2 regions of the Streptomyces sp. NPDC005533 genome follow, and region 1 is predicted to be linked to the other one. Evidence: riboswitches for the same ligand, from Rfam matches in the RefSeq annotation. Region 1 holds a riboswitch; the other holds the start of a gene.

Evidence for each region. A riboswitch is a leader RNA that binds a small molecule or an ion and turns the genes downstream of it on or off. The one in region 1 is predicted to bind glycine.
Region 2: linked by a shared signal. The riboswitch ahead of gcvP (aminomethyl-transferring glycine dehydrogenase) and the one ahead of gcvT (glycine cleavage system aminomethyltransferase GcvT) in region 1 are both predicted to bind glycine.

What each region holds. Positions count from the first base shown of each region.
Region 1 is NZ_JBIAJH010000001.1:165,845-172,913, reverse strand. Features, by position in the region: gene ACFYP3_RS00790 (enhanced serine sensitivity protein SseB C-terminal domain-containing protein) at 1-554, opposite strand, end outside; gene ACFYP3_RS00785 (enhanced serine sensitivity protein SseB) at 611-1,345, opposite strand; gene ACFYP3_RS00780 (AAA family ATPase) at 1,475-2,143, opposite strand; glycine riboswitch at 2,349-2,452, shown strand; gene gcvT (glycine cleavage system aminomethyltransferase GcvT) at 2,593-3,708, shown strand; gene gcvH (glycine cleavage system protein GcvH) at 3,821-4,201, shown strand; gene glyA (serine hydroxymethyltransferase) at 4,217-5,473, shown strand; gene ACFYP3_RS00760 (L-serine ammonia-lyase) at 5,761-7,069, shown strand, end outside.
Region 2 is NZ_JBIAJH010000056.1:6,483-13,551, reverse strand. Features, by position in the region: gene gcvP (aminomethyl-transferring glycine dehydrogenase) at 1-2,370, opposite strand, end outside; glycine riboswitch at 2,566-2,664, opposite strand; gene ACFYP3_RS33275 (PRC-barrel domain-containing protein) at 2,777-3,142, shown strand; gene ACFYP3_RS33270 (DNA polymerase IV) at 3,240-4,682, opposite strand; gene ACFYP3_RS33265 (MerR family transcriptional regulator) at 4,726-5,364, opposite strand; gene ACFYP3_RS33260 (bifunctional nuclease family protein) at 5,555-6,028, opposite strand; gene ACFYP3_RS33255 (MerR family transcriptional regulator) at 6,092-6,853, opposite strand; gene ACFYP3_RS33250 (FHA domain-containing protein) at 6,925-7,069, opposite strand, start outside.

The DNA of each region.
Region 1 (7,069 bases):
AGGTCGAGACCGACCGCGAGGTACGGGGACCCGAGCGCGGGCTGCACCCAGGCGCGGCGCAGCGACCGGACGGCGGGCGTGCGGTGGGCGTGCTGGGTCAGCAGCCCGTAGAACTGCGGGAGCTCGATCGACGGCTCGGAGAGCCGCAGCGGGCCGGCCGGCATCCGGTCCAGGCCGGTGGCGATGCGGCGCAGGTCGGCCCAGGGAACGCCGAGGCCGCCGCCCGGAGCGTGCGGGTTGAGCCACAGGCCCCAGCGGTCCGGGTACAGGGCGCGGGCGATGTCCCGCCCGGTGACCACCTCGAAGCCCCGGTTCCAGCCGCTGGCGGCCAGCTCCTGCGGGGAGGTGACGCAGGGCGCGTACCCGAGGCCGTCGACCTCCATGCCGCCGTACTGGGCGTCCGGGGAGCCCGGCTGGCCCTGCCAGAGCAGCATCCAGAGCCGCCCCTCGGCCAGGGCGTGCAGGAGCGACTCGTAACTCTCATAGCGCCCGGGGGTCACCTGGCGCATCATGTGCTCGACCTGCCCGGCCGCGGCCGTGCCTGACGCACTCACCCGGTACCCCTCTTCGTCCGCCCGTCGTCCACGCGTGCCCCTCAGCTTAAGCGGCCCTACGGGAGGTAGAAGGGGCGTACGCGCTCACGAATCCAGTCCGTGACCGGGTCCTGGGCGGCGTCCAGCAGGATCAACTGCACGGGCCACGGCGGCGGGACGCGCGTCAGCGCCCGTCCGAGGGCCTCCATCGGGGCCTCGCGCATCTCGGGTTCCCATCCCAGCAGGCGGACACCGATGAACAGCTCCGGCGCACCGCCCTCGACGCTGGCCAGGCAGCGGTGCGCGGCCGCGACCACTCCGGTGGCCCGGAACTCCTCGGCCGCGGCGGCCAGGAAGTCCACCGGGTCCTCCTGCCAGTCGGGCTCGTAGAGCCGGACGCGGCCGCCGGTGGAGGGGCCGTCGAGGGGGGTCCGGCCGGTGCGGCAGAGCTCCGCCACGGCGGGCGGGGGGAGCGGGACGCCGACGGCGCCCTCGGGATTGACCGCGATGCCGAGCTGCGGGGGCAGGCCGCGGGCGAACTCCACGGCCGGGGCCACGGCGAAGTCCATGCCGGGGCCGACGCACGCGAGGAACTGGGCCTCGGAGCTGTAGACGGGGACGTAGGCCGCGCCGTCGATGTCCATCGTGGGCAGGGTGAGGTCGGCCGAGTCCGGGCCGCCGCCACCGGGCAGGGGCACCCATACCTGGCTGCGCCCGAGCACCTCCAGGATCCGCCCGCCGGCGTCCGGCTGCCCGAGCGCCGCCCCGAGCACGTGCTCCAGCTCATTCCCCGGCCAGCCGCTGCCCTGCATGTCCCGTGCCTCCGTGATCCCGCCGCGTGTCGCCCCGCAGGGTACCGGCCCCGCGCGCCGCCCCACCGCCGGGGCCGGGATTCGGCCTGGCCCGCGGTCGGGGCGTGGGGCCCGGGACGGAGTCCGGGCTCAGCCGTGGAAGGCGATGCCCGTCACCGCGGCAGCCGAGCGGCGGTCCAGCAGGGTGACGGAGGCGCAGCCCCGCGGGGGACGGCCCGCCTCGGCCTCGCGCAGGAGGCGGCCCACCGCGCCCCGGTGGCGGGCGAAGGCGTAGGCCGAGACCCGCCGCCCCCGCGCGGCCTGCCCGGAGAGGGCCTCCGCGGGGCTGCTGTCGAGGAGGAGCAGGTGCAGCGCCCGCCCCCGGCGCCGCGCGGCCGCGCCGAGCAGCCCGCGCACCCAGCTCTGCGTACCGCAGTCGTGGACGACCACGGAGGTACCGGAGCGCAGGAGCCGCCACAGCCCCCAGTAGTGCGCGGCGCGCACCAGCGGCCGGTACGCGGCGTACGGCAGGGCCGCCGGCATCCGCCGTTCCCAGCGCTCCCGGGTGTCCTGGGAGTCGACGGCGCCGCCGTCGGCCGCCGCCCGCTTGATCAGGGTGCTCTTGCCGCCGCCGGGCAGGCCGGACACCACGACGATGTCCCCGCCCGCGAAGGCGAGCCGCTGCGGGCCGCGCACCCCGGGTCCGCGCAGGTCGCGTACGGAGCCGGTGCGGGTGTCCGCCGGACGCTCGCGCTCGCGGTCCCGTCCGCGCGCCCCGCGCTGCGCCGGCACCGCGTCCACGGTTCCCGTCGTCGTCACCGCTCCGAATCTCCGCACAGTGTTCGCCTCCCCCGAATCGGGCCACAGGACCCTTGCCCACTGAGTGTAAAGAGACGGTAATCCGGCATCCCCGGTTCCGGGCCGCCCGCTCGGGGTACCGTACGAACTTTCGGACCCCTCCGCCCGATCACGGGCATGGCGTGCAATGATGTGCGCCATCTGGACCAACTGCATACCGGCCGCTTGAATCCGCGCGGGAGAGTCCCGGCACGCCGCAAGGCCGTGCGCGGGCGCCGAAGGAGCAAGATCCTCCCTTGAATCTCTCAGGCCCCGTACCGCGTGGATGAGGCAGATCTGAAAAGCGAGCTGCTCGACAGCTCCACCCAAGGTGCAAGCCGAGGAACTCTCGGCGAACCTCTCAGGTTCCGATGACAGATGGGGAGGACCCTCCTCGTCATGTCATGCCCTGGGACTCGGGAGCCACACCCATGAGCACTGCCCCCCGTCTGACCGCCCTCGATGCGCTGCACCGCTCGCTCGGTGCGACCATGACCGACTTCGCGGGCTGGGACATGCCGCTGCGGTACGCCAGCGAGCGCGACGAGCACAACGCCGTGCGCACCAAGGCCGGCCTCTTCGACCTGTCCCACATGGGCGAGATCACGCTGACCGGCCCGGAGGCCGTCAAGGCGCTGGACTACGCGCTGGTCGGCAACATCTCCACCGTCGGCGTCGGCCGCGCCCGCTACACGCACATCTGTCAGGAGGACGGCGGGATCGTCGACGACCTGATCGTCTACCGCCTCGGCGAGACCGAGTTCATGGTCGTCGCCAACGCCTCCAACGCCCAGGTCGTCCTCGACGCCCTGACCGAGCGTGCCGCCGGCTTCGATACCGAGGTCCGCGACGACCGCGACGCGTACGCGCTGCTCGCGGTGCAGGGCCCGGAGTCCCCCGGCATCCTGGCCTCCCTGACGGACGCCGACCTGGACGGCCTCAAGTACTACGCCGGTCTGCCGGGCACCGTCGCGGGCGTGCCCGCGCTGATCGCGCGTACGGGCTACACCGGCGAGGACGGCTTCGAGCTGTTCGTCGCTCCCGAGCACGCCGTACAGCTGTGGGAGGCCCTGACCAAGGCCGGCGAGGGCGTCGGCCTGGTGCCGGCCGGCCTGTCCTGCCGCGACACCCTGCGCCTGGAAGCGGGCATGCCGCTGTACGGGCACGAGCTGACCACCTCCCTCACCCCGTTCGACGCGGGGCTGGGCCGGGTCGTGAAGTTCGAGAAGGAGGGGGACTTCGTCGGCCGCGCCGCGCTGGAGGCCGCCGCCGAGCGCGCCGCCACGAACCCGCCGCGCAAGCTGGTCGGTCTGGTCGCCGAGGGCCGCCGCGTCCCGCGCGCCGGCTTCCCGGTCGTCGCCGACGGCCAGGTCATCGGCGAGGTCACCTCCGGCGCCCCGTCCCCGACGCTGGGCAAGCCGATCGCGATGGCGTACGTGGACGCGGCGCACGCCGCGCCCGGCACCTCCGGCGTCGGCGTCGACATTCGCGGTACGCATGAGCCGTACGAGGTCGTGGCGCTGCCGTTCTACAAGCGGCAGAAGTAGCTCCGCACACGGCCGAGCCGTGCACGAGCCGTACGGGATCCCCGTCCGGCAGTGTCTCGGTACCCGAGACCACCGTTCGTATCCACTCCCCCGCATCCAGGAGAATCAGGCCATGAGCACCCCCGAGAATCTGCGTTACACCAAGGAGCACGAGTGGCTGTCGGACGCCGTCGACGGCGTCGCGACGGTCGGCATCACGGAGTTCGCGGCCAACGCGCTCGGTGACGTCGTCTACGCCCAGCTCCCCGAGGTCGGCGAGAGCGTGACCGAGGGCGAGACCTGTGGCGAGCTGGAGTCGACGAAGTCGGTCAGCGACCTGTACTCCCCCGTCACCGGTGAGATCGTCGAGTTCAACCAGGACGTCGTGGACGACCCGGCGCTCGTGAACACCGCCCCGTTCGAGGGCGGCTGGCTCTTCAAGGTGCGCCTCTCGGAGGAGCCGAAGGACACGCTGTCCTTCGAGGAGTACGCCAAGCTCACCGCCGGTAACTGACCCCAGGGGACCCTGATGTCTGTACTGAACACCCCTCTTCACGAGCTCGACCCGGACGTCGCCGCCGCCGTCGACGCCGAGCTCGTGCGCCAGCAGTCCACCCTGGAAATGATCGCGTCGGAGAACTTCGCTCCGGTCGCCGTCATGGAGGCCCAGGGTTCGGTCCTGACCAACAAGTACGCCGAGGGCTACCCGGGCCGCCGGTACTACGGCGGCTGCGAGCACGTCGACGTGGTCGAGCAGATCGCGATCGACCGCATCAAGGCGCTGTTCGGCGCCGAGGCCGCGAACGTCCAGCCGCACTCGGGTGCGCAGGCGAACGCCGCCGCGATGTTCGCGCTGCTGAAGCCGGGCGACACGATCATGGGCCTGAACCTGGCCCACGGCGGTCACCTGACCCACGGCATGAAGATCAACTTCTCCGGCAAGCTCTACAACGTGGTCCCGTACCACGTCGACGAGACCGGCGAGGTGGACATGGCCGAGGTCGAGCGCCTGGCCAAGGAGTCCAAGCCGCAGCTGATCGTCGCCGGCTGGTCCGCGTACCCGCGCCAGCTGGACTTCGCCGCCTTCCGCCGCATCGCGGACGAGGTCGGCGCGTACCTGATGGTCGACATGGCGCACTTCGCCGGCCTGGTCGCCGCGGGTCTGCACCCGAACCCGGTGCCGCACGCCCACGTGGTCACCACCACCACGCACAAGACCCTCGGCGGTCCGCGCGGCGGTGTCATCCTGTCGACGCAGGAACTGGCCAAGAAGATCAACTCCGCGGTCTTCCCCGGTCAGCAGGGCGGCCCGCTGGAGCACGTGATCGCAGCCAAGGCCGTCTCCTTCAAGGTCGCGGCCTCGCCGGAGTTCAAGGAGCGCCAGGAGCGCACCCTGGAGGGTGCGAAGATCCTCGCCGCCCGCCTGGTCCAGGACGACGTCAAGGCCGTGGGCGTGGACGTCCTCACCGGTGGCACCGACGTGCACCTGGTCCTGGTCGACCTGCGCAACTCCGAGCTGGACGGCCAGCAGGCCGAGGACCGCCTCCACGAGGTCGGCATCACGGTCAACCGCAACGCCATCCCGAACGACCCGCGGCCGCCGATGGTCACCTCGGGTCTGCGGATCGGTACGCCGGCGCTGGCCACCCGCGGTTTCGACGCCGAGGCCTTCACCGAGGTCGCCGAGATCATCGCGCAGGCGCTGAAGCCGACGTACGACGCCGAGGCCCTGAAGGCGCGCGTCTCCGCGCTCGCCGCGAAGTTCCCGCTGTACCCGTCGCTCTAGGCAACGGCTTGGGAAGGCCCGGCCTCGTCTCGCACAGGCCGGGCCTTTCCCGTGGTCCGGGGTGCGGTCCTCGACGTCGGGGCCGCGAAAGCCGCCGTACAGGTCGGCGTCACCGGGCCCCGCACGAACTGACGTACGCTGATGAACCGGGCAAGGGCGCCCACGAGGTGATCTTTGCCCGCAATCCCTGCAAAGTCCGCCCCTCCGTCGGCCGCCTCGCTACGCTGCGAGCGCGACTGGACGGTCCGTTCCCCGCCACCGCGGGGATGACCCGGGAGACCGCCAACGTGGCCATTTCCGTTTTCGATCTCTTCTCGATCGGCATCGGTCCGTCCAGCTCGCACACCGTCGGTCCGATGCGGGCCGCCCGCATGTTCGTGACGCGGCTGAAGAAGGACGGCGTGCTCGCCCAGACCGCCGCCGTGCGGGCCGAGCTCTTCGGCTCCCTCGGCGCGACCGGCCACGGACACGGCACCCCCAAGGCGGTGCTGCTGGGCCTGGAGGGGCACTCGCCCCGCACGGTGAACGTCGAGACGGCGGACGACGAGGTCGAGCGCATCCGCAAGAGCGGCCGGCTGCGGCTGATGGGCGCGGAGATAGGCGACGTCCACGAGATCGACTTCGACGAGCCGAACCAGCTGATCCTCCACCGCCGGCGCTCCCTGCCGTACCACGCGAACGGGATGACCCTCTTCGCGTACGACGCCGCCGGCGCCCCGCTGCTGGAGAAGACCTACTACTCGGTCGGCGGCGGCTTCGTCGTGGACGAGGACGCGGTCGGCGAGGACCGGATCAAGCTCGACGACACCGTGCTGAAGTACCCCTTCCGCTCCGGTGACGAGATGCTGCGCATGGCCCGGGAGAGCGGCCTGTCGATCTCGGCGATGATGCTGGAGAACGAGAAGGCCTGGCGCACGGAGGAGGAGATCCGCGAGGGCCTCCTGGAGATCTGGCGCGTCATGCAGTCCTGCGTCTCGCGCGGCATGTCCCGCGAGGGCATCCTGCCGGGCGGTCTGAAGGTCCGGCGCCGGGCCGCGAACACCGCCCGCAAGCTCCGCTCCGAGGGCGACCCGCTGGCGCTGTCGATGGAGTGGATCACCCTCTACGCGATGGCCGTGAACGAGGAGAACGCCGCCGGCGGCCGGGTGGTCACCGCCCCGACGAACGGCGCCGCGGGCATCATCCCGGCGGTCCTGCACTACTACGTGAACTTCGTGCCCGGCGCCGACGAGGACGGCGTGGTCCGCTTCCTGCTGGCGGCCGGCGCGATCGGCCTGCTGTTCAAGGAGAACGCCTCGATCTCCGGCGCCGAGGTCGGCTGCCAGGGCGAGGTGGGCTCGGCCTGCTCGATGGCGGCCGGCGCGCTGGCCGAGGTCCTCGGCGGCACCCCGGAGCAGGTCGAGAACGCGGCCGAGATCGGCATGGAGCACAACCTCGGCCTGACCTGCGACCCGGTCGGCGGTCTGGTGCAGATCCCCTGCATCGAGCGCAACGGCATGGCCGCGGTCAAGGCCGTCACCGCCGCCAAGATGGCGATGCGCGGCGACGGCACCCACAAGGTCTCCCTCGACAAGGTCATCAAGACCATGAAGGAGA
Region 2 (7,069 bases), on a different contig from region 1:
GGCGCCGAGCACCGCCACCTGGGTGGCGCGCTTGAGGCCCTCGCCGCCCATCAGGCGCACGTACGACCAGGAGATCGGCAGGATGCCCGCCGAGCCCCACGGGGCGGCCGAGATCGGGCCGACGCCCGTCTCCGGGCCCGCGGTCGGCTGGAGCGGGTGGTTCGGCAGGTACGGGGCCAGGTGCGCCCGGACACCGACCGGGCCGACGCCCGGGCCGCCGCCGCCGTGCGGGATGCAGAAGGTCTTGTGCAGGTTCAGGTGCGAGACGTCGCCGCCGAAGTGACCCGGCTTGGCGAGGCCCACCAGGGCGTTCAGGTTGGCGCCGTCGACGTAGACCTGGCCGCCGGCCTCGTGGACCTGGGCGCAGATGTCGGCGACGTGCTCCTCGAACACACCGTGCGTGGACGGGTAGGTGATCATCAGCACGGCGAGCTCGTCGCGGTACTGCTCGATCTTGGCGCGCAGGTCGGCCGCGTCCACCTCGCCGTCGTCGGCGGTCTTGACGACGACGACCTTCATGCCGGCCATCACGGCGCTGGCGGCGTTGGTGCCGTGCGCGGAGGACGGGATGAGGCAGATGGTGCGCTGCTCGTCGCCGTTCGCGCGGTGGTAGGCGCGAACGGCCAGCAGGCCGGCGAGCTCGCCCTGGGAGCCGGCGTTGGGCTGGATGGACACCTTGTCGTAGCCGGTGACCTCGCAGAGACGTTCCTCCAGCTCGGTGATGAGCGTGAGGTAGCCCTCGGCCTGCTCCACGGGGGCGAAGGGGTGCAGCTGGCCGAATTCGGGCCAGGTGACCGACTCCATCTCGGTGGTCGCGTTGAGCTTCATGGTGCAGGAGCCCAGCGGGATCATGCCGCGGTCCAGCGCGTAGTCCTTGTCCGAGAGCTTGCGCAGGTAGCGCAGCATCGCGGTCTCGGAGCGGTGCTGGTGGAAGACCGGGTGCGTCAGGTAGTCGTCCGAGCGCAGCAGGCCCTCGGGCAGCGTGTCCGCCGTGACCTCGTCCAGCGCCTCGATGTCCGCGGTGACGCCGAAGGCGGCCCAGACGGCCTCGACGTCGGCGCGCAGGGTGGTCTCGTCGCAGGCGACGGAGACGTGGTCGGCGTCGACCAGGTACAGGTTGACGCCGCCCTCGCGGGCGGCGGCGACGACCTCGGCCGCGCGGCCCGGAACGCGGGCGGTGACCGTGTCGAAGTACGAGCCGTGCACGATCTCGACCCCGCCCGCCGTCAGGCCCGCGGCGATCAGGGCGGCGTAGCGGTGGGTCCGGCGGGCGATCGTCCGCAGGCCGTCCGGGCCGTGGTAGACGGCGTACATGGCGGCCATGACGGCGAGCAGCACCTGGGCGGTACAGATGTTGCTGGTGGCCTTCTCGCGGCGGATGTGCTGCTCGCGGGTCTGCAGCGCCAGGCGGTAGGCCTTGTTGCCGTCCGCGTCCACGGAGACGCCGACCAGGCGGCCGGGCAGCGAACGCGCGTGCTTGTCCTGGACGGCCATGTAACCGGCGTGCGGTCCGCCGAAGCCCATCGGGACACCGAAGCGCTGGGTGGTGCCGACGGCGATGTCCGCGCCGAGCGCGCCCGGGGAGGTCAGCAGGGTCAGCGCGAGCAGGTCGGCGGCGACGGCGACGATGGCGCCGAGCGCGTGCGCCTGGTCGATGACCGGCTTGATGTCACGCACGGCGCCCGAGGCGCCCGGGTACTGGACGAGGACGCCGTAGATGCCGCGCTCGGCGATCTCGGCCGGGATGCCGGCGGACAGGTCGGCGACGACGACCTCGATGCCGATCGGCTCGGCACGGGTCTCGATGACGGCGATGGTCTGCGGCAGCGCGTCGGCGTCCACGAGGAAGACGTTCCCCTTGGCCTTGCCCACGCGGCGGGCCAGCGTCATGGCCTCGGCGGCCGCGGTGCCCTCGTCGAGCAGCGAGGCGCCCGAGGTCGGCAGCCCGGTGAGGTCGGCGACGACGGTCTGGAAGTTCAGGAGCGCTTCGAGGCGGCCCTGGGAGATCTCCGGCTGGTACGGGGTGTACGCCGTGTACCAGGCCGGGTTCTCCATGACGTTGCGCAGGATCACCGGCGGGGTGAAGGTCCCGTAGTAGCCGAGACCGATCATGGAGGAGAGGACCTGGTTGCGGTCGGCGAGCGCGCGCAGCTCGGCGAGCACCTCGGCCTCGGTCCGGGCCTCGGGCAGGTCGAGCGCGTCGGCGGTCTTGATCACATCCGGGACCGCGGCGGCGGTCAGTTCGTCCAGGGAGCCGTAGCCCACATGGGCGAGCATCTTCGCCTGCGCCTCGGCATCCGGGCCGATGTGGCGCTGTTCGAAGGGGATGCCTCGCTCCAGCTGGGAGAGCGGAATGCGGTTGGCGGTCATGTACGGAGGCCTCCTGGTCGTATGACCTGCGAGGGGCACCACGGCGCGGGCACCCGGACGGCCTCCCCCTCTGTCATCTGCACCTGAGAGTTTCACCGGAACCACGGGGGTCGCCCGAGCGCTCCGGCTTTCACCGTCGGTGAGGAGAGGCACCGGCACTGCACGCCCGGTACCCGCCCTGCTTTCCAGAGTGGCCTCGTCCGTGCGGTACGTATGCCTGAGAGATTCCGGGGAGGATTTGCTCCTTCGGCGCCTCCGTCTCGTTCACTCGGAGGACTCTCCCGCACAGGGTCGACAGCCATCACCCAGCCTACCAGCGACGTTCTGGCCCCTCCCCGAGTGGCCTCCGCTGCCGTTATGCACTTCTGTAGTCATTACGGAGGAGTTGCGACCATTTGGAGGGACCGTGCAGACCGACATCGATCCGCGCAGCCTGATCGGCCGCAAGGCGTTCGACCGCAACGGCACCAAGATCGGCACCATCGACGAGGTCTACCTCGACGATGCCACGGGCGTCCCGGAATGGGCGGCCGTCCGTACGGGCCTGTTCAGCCGGGACGCCTTCGTCCCGCTGGAGCCGAGCGAGATGGTGGGCGACACCCTGCGGGTGCCCTTCGAGCGCTCCCTGATCAGGGACGCCCCCGACTTCGGCGTCGGCCGTCACCTCTCCCCCGAACAGGAGCTGCAGCTCTACCACCACTACGGCCTGGACACGACCCTGCCCGCGGAGTTCTCGCGCGACTTCGGCCGGCTGGCCGGCGACGAGGGCTGAGCGGCGCGGGTGCGCGGGGCCGCGGCAGCCCCGCCGAGGGCCTCGGGCGGGCGTCGGCCCGGCCCGTGGCGGGCGTGTTCGCCGTCCGGTCCCGGGATCACGCCGCGCCGGCGGGTCCCTGCTCCCCGTCCCCCACCAGCGGCAGCGGGTCGGACGGCGCCAGCTCGGGGTCGTCCACCCGGAAGGTCCGCACCCGCCCGGGCGCGGATCCGGGCTGTTCGAACCGTACGGTCACCCGCCCGACCCCGCTGCCCTGCACCCACCCGGGCCCGTACAGCGCGTGTCGTACGTCGCTCCCGGCCGGCCAGCGGCGCTCGGGGGCCGGCTCCGGCTCCCCGGGCTGCTCGGCGCCCGCCCGGGCCCCCGAGCCCTCCACGGGCGCCGCTGTGGCTCCGAGCGCGCCGTTCCCGGCCGCCTGGCCCGCCCCGGCCGCCTCGCCCGCCCCGTCGGCCTCGTCCGGCTCAGCGGCGAGCGACTGCGCGAACAGGTCCTCCTGCGTGTAGTCCGCCAGCCCCGTCACGCCCACCCCCAGCAGGCGCACCCCGCCCGTGGTGTCCACGCCCTCCAGCAGCCGGGCCGCGGCCTCCCGCACCACGGCGGTGTCGTCCGTGGGCCCGCGCAGCGTCTCGGACCGCGTCAGCGTGGAGAAGTCGTACCGCCGCACCTTCAGCACGATCGTCCGCCCCGAGTGCCCCGACCCCCGCAGCCGCTGCACGCACCGGTCGGCCAGCCGCTGCACCTCGTTCCGGATCCGTACGCGGTCGTGCAGGTCCACGTCGAAGGTGTCCTCGACCGACACCGACTTCGCGTCCCGCTCCGCGACCACCGGGCGGTCGTCCAGCCCCAGCGCCATCCGGTACAGGCCGACGCCGTGCGCGCGCCCGAGCATCCGGACCAGCTCGTCCTCGCCCGCCTCGGCCAGCTCCCCCACCGTGGTGATCCCGGCACGGCGCAGGTGCTCCCCGGTGGCCGGGCCCACCCCGGGCAGGGTCCGCACCGACATCGGCGCGAGCAGCTCCCGCTCGGTCCCCGGCTCGATCAGCAGCAGCCCGGCCGGCTTGGCCTCCTCGGACGCCACCTTGGCCAGCATCTTCGACCCGGCCAGTCCCACCGACCCGCTGAGTCCCGTGGCGGCCCTGATGTCGGCCCGCAACCGCTCCCCCGTGGTCCGGGCGGTCGGGGAGTCGAAGGCGACGCCGCCCGCCTCCAGGTCCACGAAGGCCTCGTCCAGGCTGAGCGGCTCCACGAGCGGCGACAGCTCCCGCAGCAACGCCATCACCACGTCGCTGACCTGCCGGTAGAGGCTGAAGCGCGGGATCAGGTAGGCGCCGTTCGGGCAGAGGCGGCGCGCCTGCGCCGTCGGCATCGCGGAGTGCACGCCGAAGCGCCTGGCCTCGTACGAAGCGGTGGCGACGACCCCGCGCGGCCCGAGCCCGCCGACGATGACGGCCTTGCCCCGCAGGCTCGGCTTCGACGCCTGCTCGACCGAGGCGTAGAAGGCGTCCATGTCCAGGTGCAGGATGGTCGGCGCGGCTCTCACGGCACCGATGCTGCCCTACGGCACTGACATTTCCCCGGCCCGGTCAGACGGCGCGGTTGCGGCGGGCGGCCAGCTCGTCCGTCGGGTTCTGCCCGACCAGGGTCTCGCCGGTGTCCACCCGCTCCCCGTGCAGCTGCGACAGCGCGCTCTCGACGTCGCTCCACACCACGCCCACGGCGATGCCGAAGACGCCCTGTCCGCCCTGGAGCAGGCTCACGACCTGGTCCGGGGAGGTGCACTCGTACACGGTGGCGCCGTCGCTCATGAGCGTCATCCGCTCCAGGTCCGCGAACCCGCGGTCCCGCAGGTGCTGGACCGTCGTGCGGATGTTCTGCAGCGCCACCCCGGTGTCCAGGAAGCGCTTGACGATCTTGAGGACCACCACGTCGCGGAAGCTGTAGAGCCGCTGCGTGCCCGACCCGTACGCGGGCCGCACGCTGGGCTCGACCAGCCCGGTCCGCGCCCAGTAGTCCAGCTGCCGGTAGGTGATGCCGGCCGCCGCGCACGCCGTCGGCCCGCGGTATCCGATCTGCTCGGGCGCCGGATCACCGCCCACCGGTCCGACCGGCGTCGACTCCGGCTGACGGCGCGCGGACCCGACCGCGCCGCCGTGCAGCGGGTACGGCCCAGCGTCACTCCGTACGGGGGTGCCCCCGGTCGTACCGTCGCCCGTGATCCTCACGCCGACCCTCCGTCCTTGACCTGCCCACCTCGAAGGTAGGCAGTCACCAGGGGTGCGTCAACGATCGCCACACTCGGCACGCCGAGTGATAATCACCCTGAGAGTGGTTTCCCGTATCCCGTTGTGGGGAAAGGCTAATCGAATGGGCTGAAAGTCCCCCGCTGAGCGCGGAGGCGACGCGGCCCACGCCTCACTGCGGGCCGGTGCCGAAGTCCTCGGGCGAGATCTGGTCGAGGAACTCGCGGAACTTCTCCACCTCGTCCTCCTGCTCGTCGGGAATGGCGATGCCGGCGTCGTCCAGCACGCCGTCACTGCCGTAGATCGGCGTCCCCGTCCGCAGGGCCAGCGCTATGGCATCGGAAGGCCGCGCGCTCACCTCGACCCCGCTGGCGAAGACCAGCTCCGCGTAGAAGACGCCCTCCCGCAGATCCGTGATCCGGACCTCGGTGAGTTCCTCACCGATCGCTTCCAGCACGTCCTTGAACAGGTCGTGCGTCAGCGGTCGGGCAGGGGCCATCCCCTGCTGTGCGAAGGCAATGGCGGTCGCCTCCCCAGGACCGATCCAGATGGGGAGGTACCGGTCGCCTCCCACTTCACGCAGGAGCACGATCGGTTGGTTGGAGGGCATTTCCACCCGGACACCCACAACGTCGAGCTCGTTCACACAGCAACCCTAGGACCTGCCCGGCAGGTTTGGGTAGTCGGGGCTCCACGCCGACCAGCCCGGTCACCGCAACCGGACGCCCAGAGCGGTCTGTACGAGGGCCTCGTGCAGCCGTACGGACAGCCCCGCCAGCTCCTTCAACGTGGCCTCCGCATGCGCTCTGGTCTGCGGGTTGCGGTGGCGGCGCAGCGGTGCCACGACCTGCTCCACCAGTCCCGCCTCACGGTCGGCCGCGGCCTTCATCGCACGCAGGTGCCGCGGCTCCAGGCCGAAGCGCCCCAGATCGGCCACGAGCCGGGCCACCGTGACCGCCTCGGCGTCGAAACCACCGCCCGGGGCCTCCGCCAGCAGCCCGTACGACTCCCACTCGACCAGCTGGACCTCGTCCACCTCGGCGGCGGCGAGCAGCTCCGCCCGGCCCACCCGCGCCACGGTGCTCCGCTCCCGGCCGACCTCGCCGTACACGGCCGCCGGGCCGGTGGGATCGTCGGAGTCCCCGTGCGCCGTGGGCGCCGGGATGCGGATCTGCTCACCGCGGGCGAGCGCGTCGAGCTGCTCGCGGATGACCTTCAGCGGCAGGTAGTGGTCGCGCTGCAGCCGCAGGATGCGCGCGAGGCGCTCCACGTCCTCGGTGCTGAACTTGCGGTATCCCGAAGGGGTGCGGCGCGGCTCGACGAGCCCCTCCGCCTCCAGAAAACGGATCTTCGAGATGGTGACTTCGGGGAACTCGTCACGCAGCGTGGTGAGCACCGTGCCGATGCTCACCAGCCGCCCGGCCGAGCCGGAGGTGCCGTTTCCGGCACCCCCTGTCGGGTTGCGCAGCATGGGACCTTCCCTGGGAAGCCCCCGGACCGGGTCCGGGGGTGGGGGTCCCCCCGGACGGAGTCCGGAAGGGGTCAGATGCCCCGCAGGCTCGCGTAGAAGACCAGCCGGTACTTGCCGATCTGCACCTCGTCGCCGTTGTGCAGGGCGACGGAGTCGATCGGTTCCCGGTTCACGTACGTGCCGTTGAGGCTGCCCACGTCGGAGACGGTGAAGCCG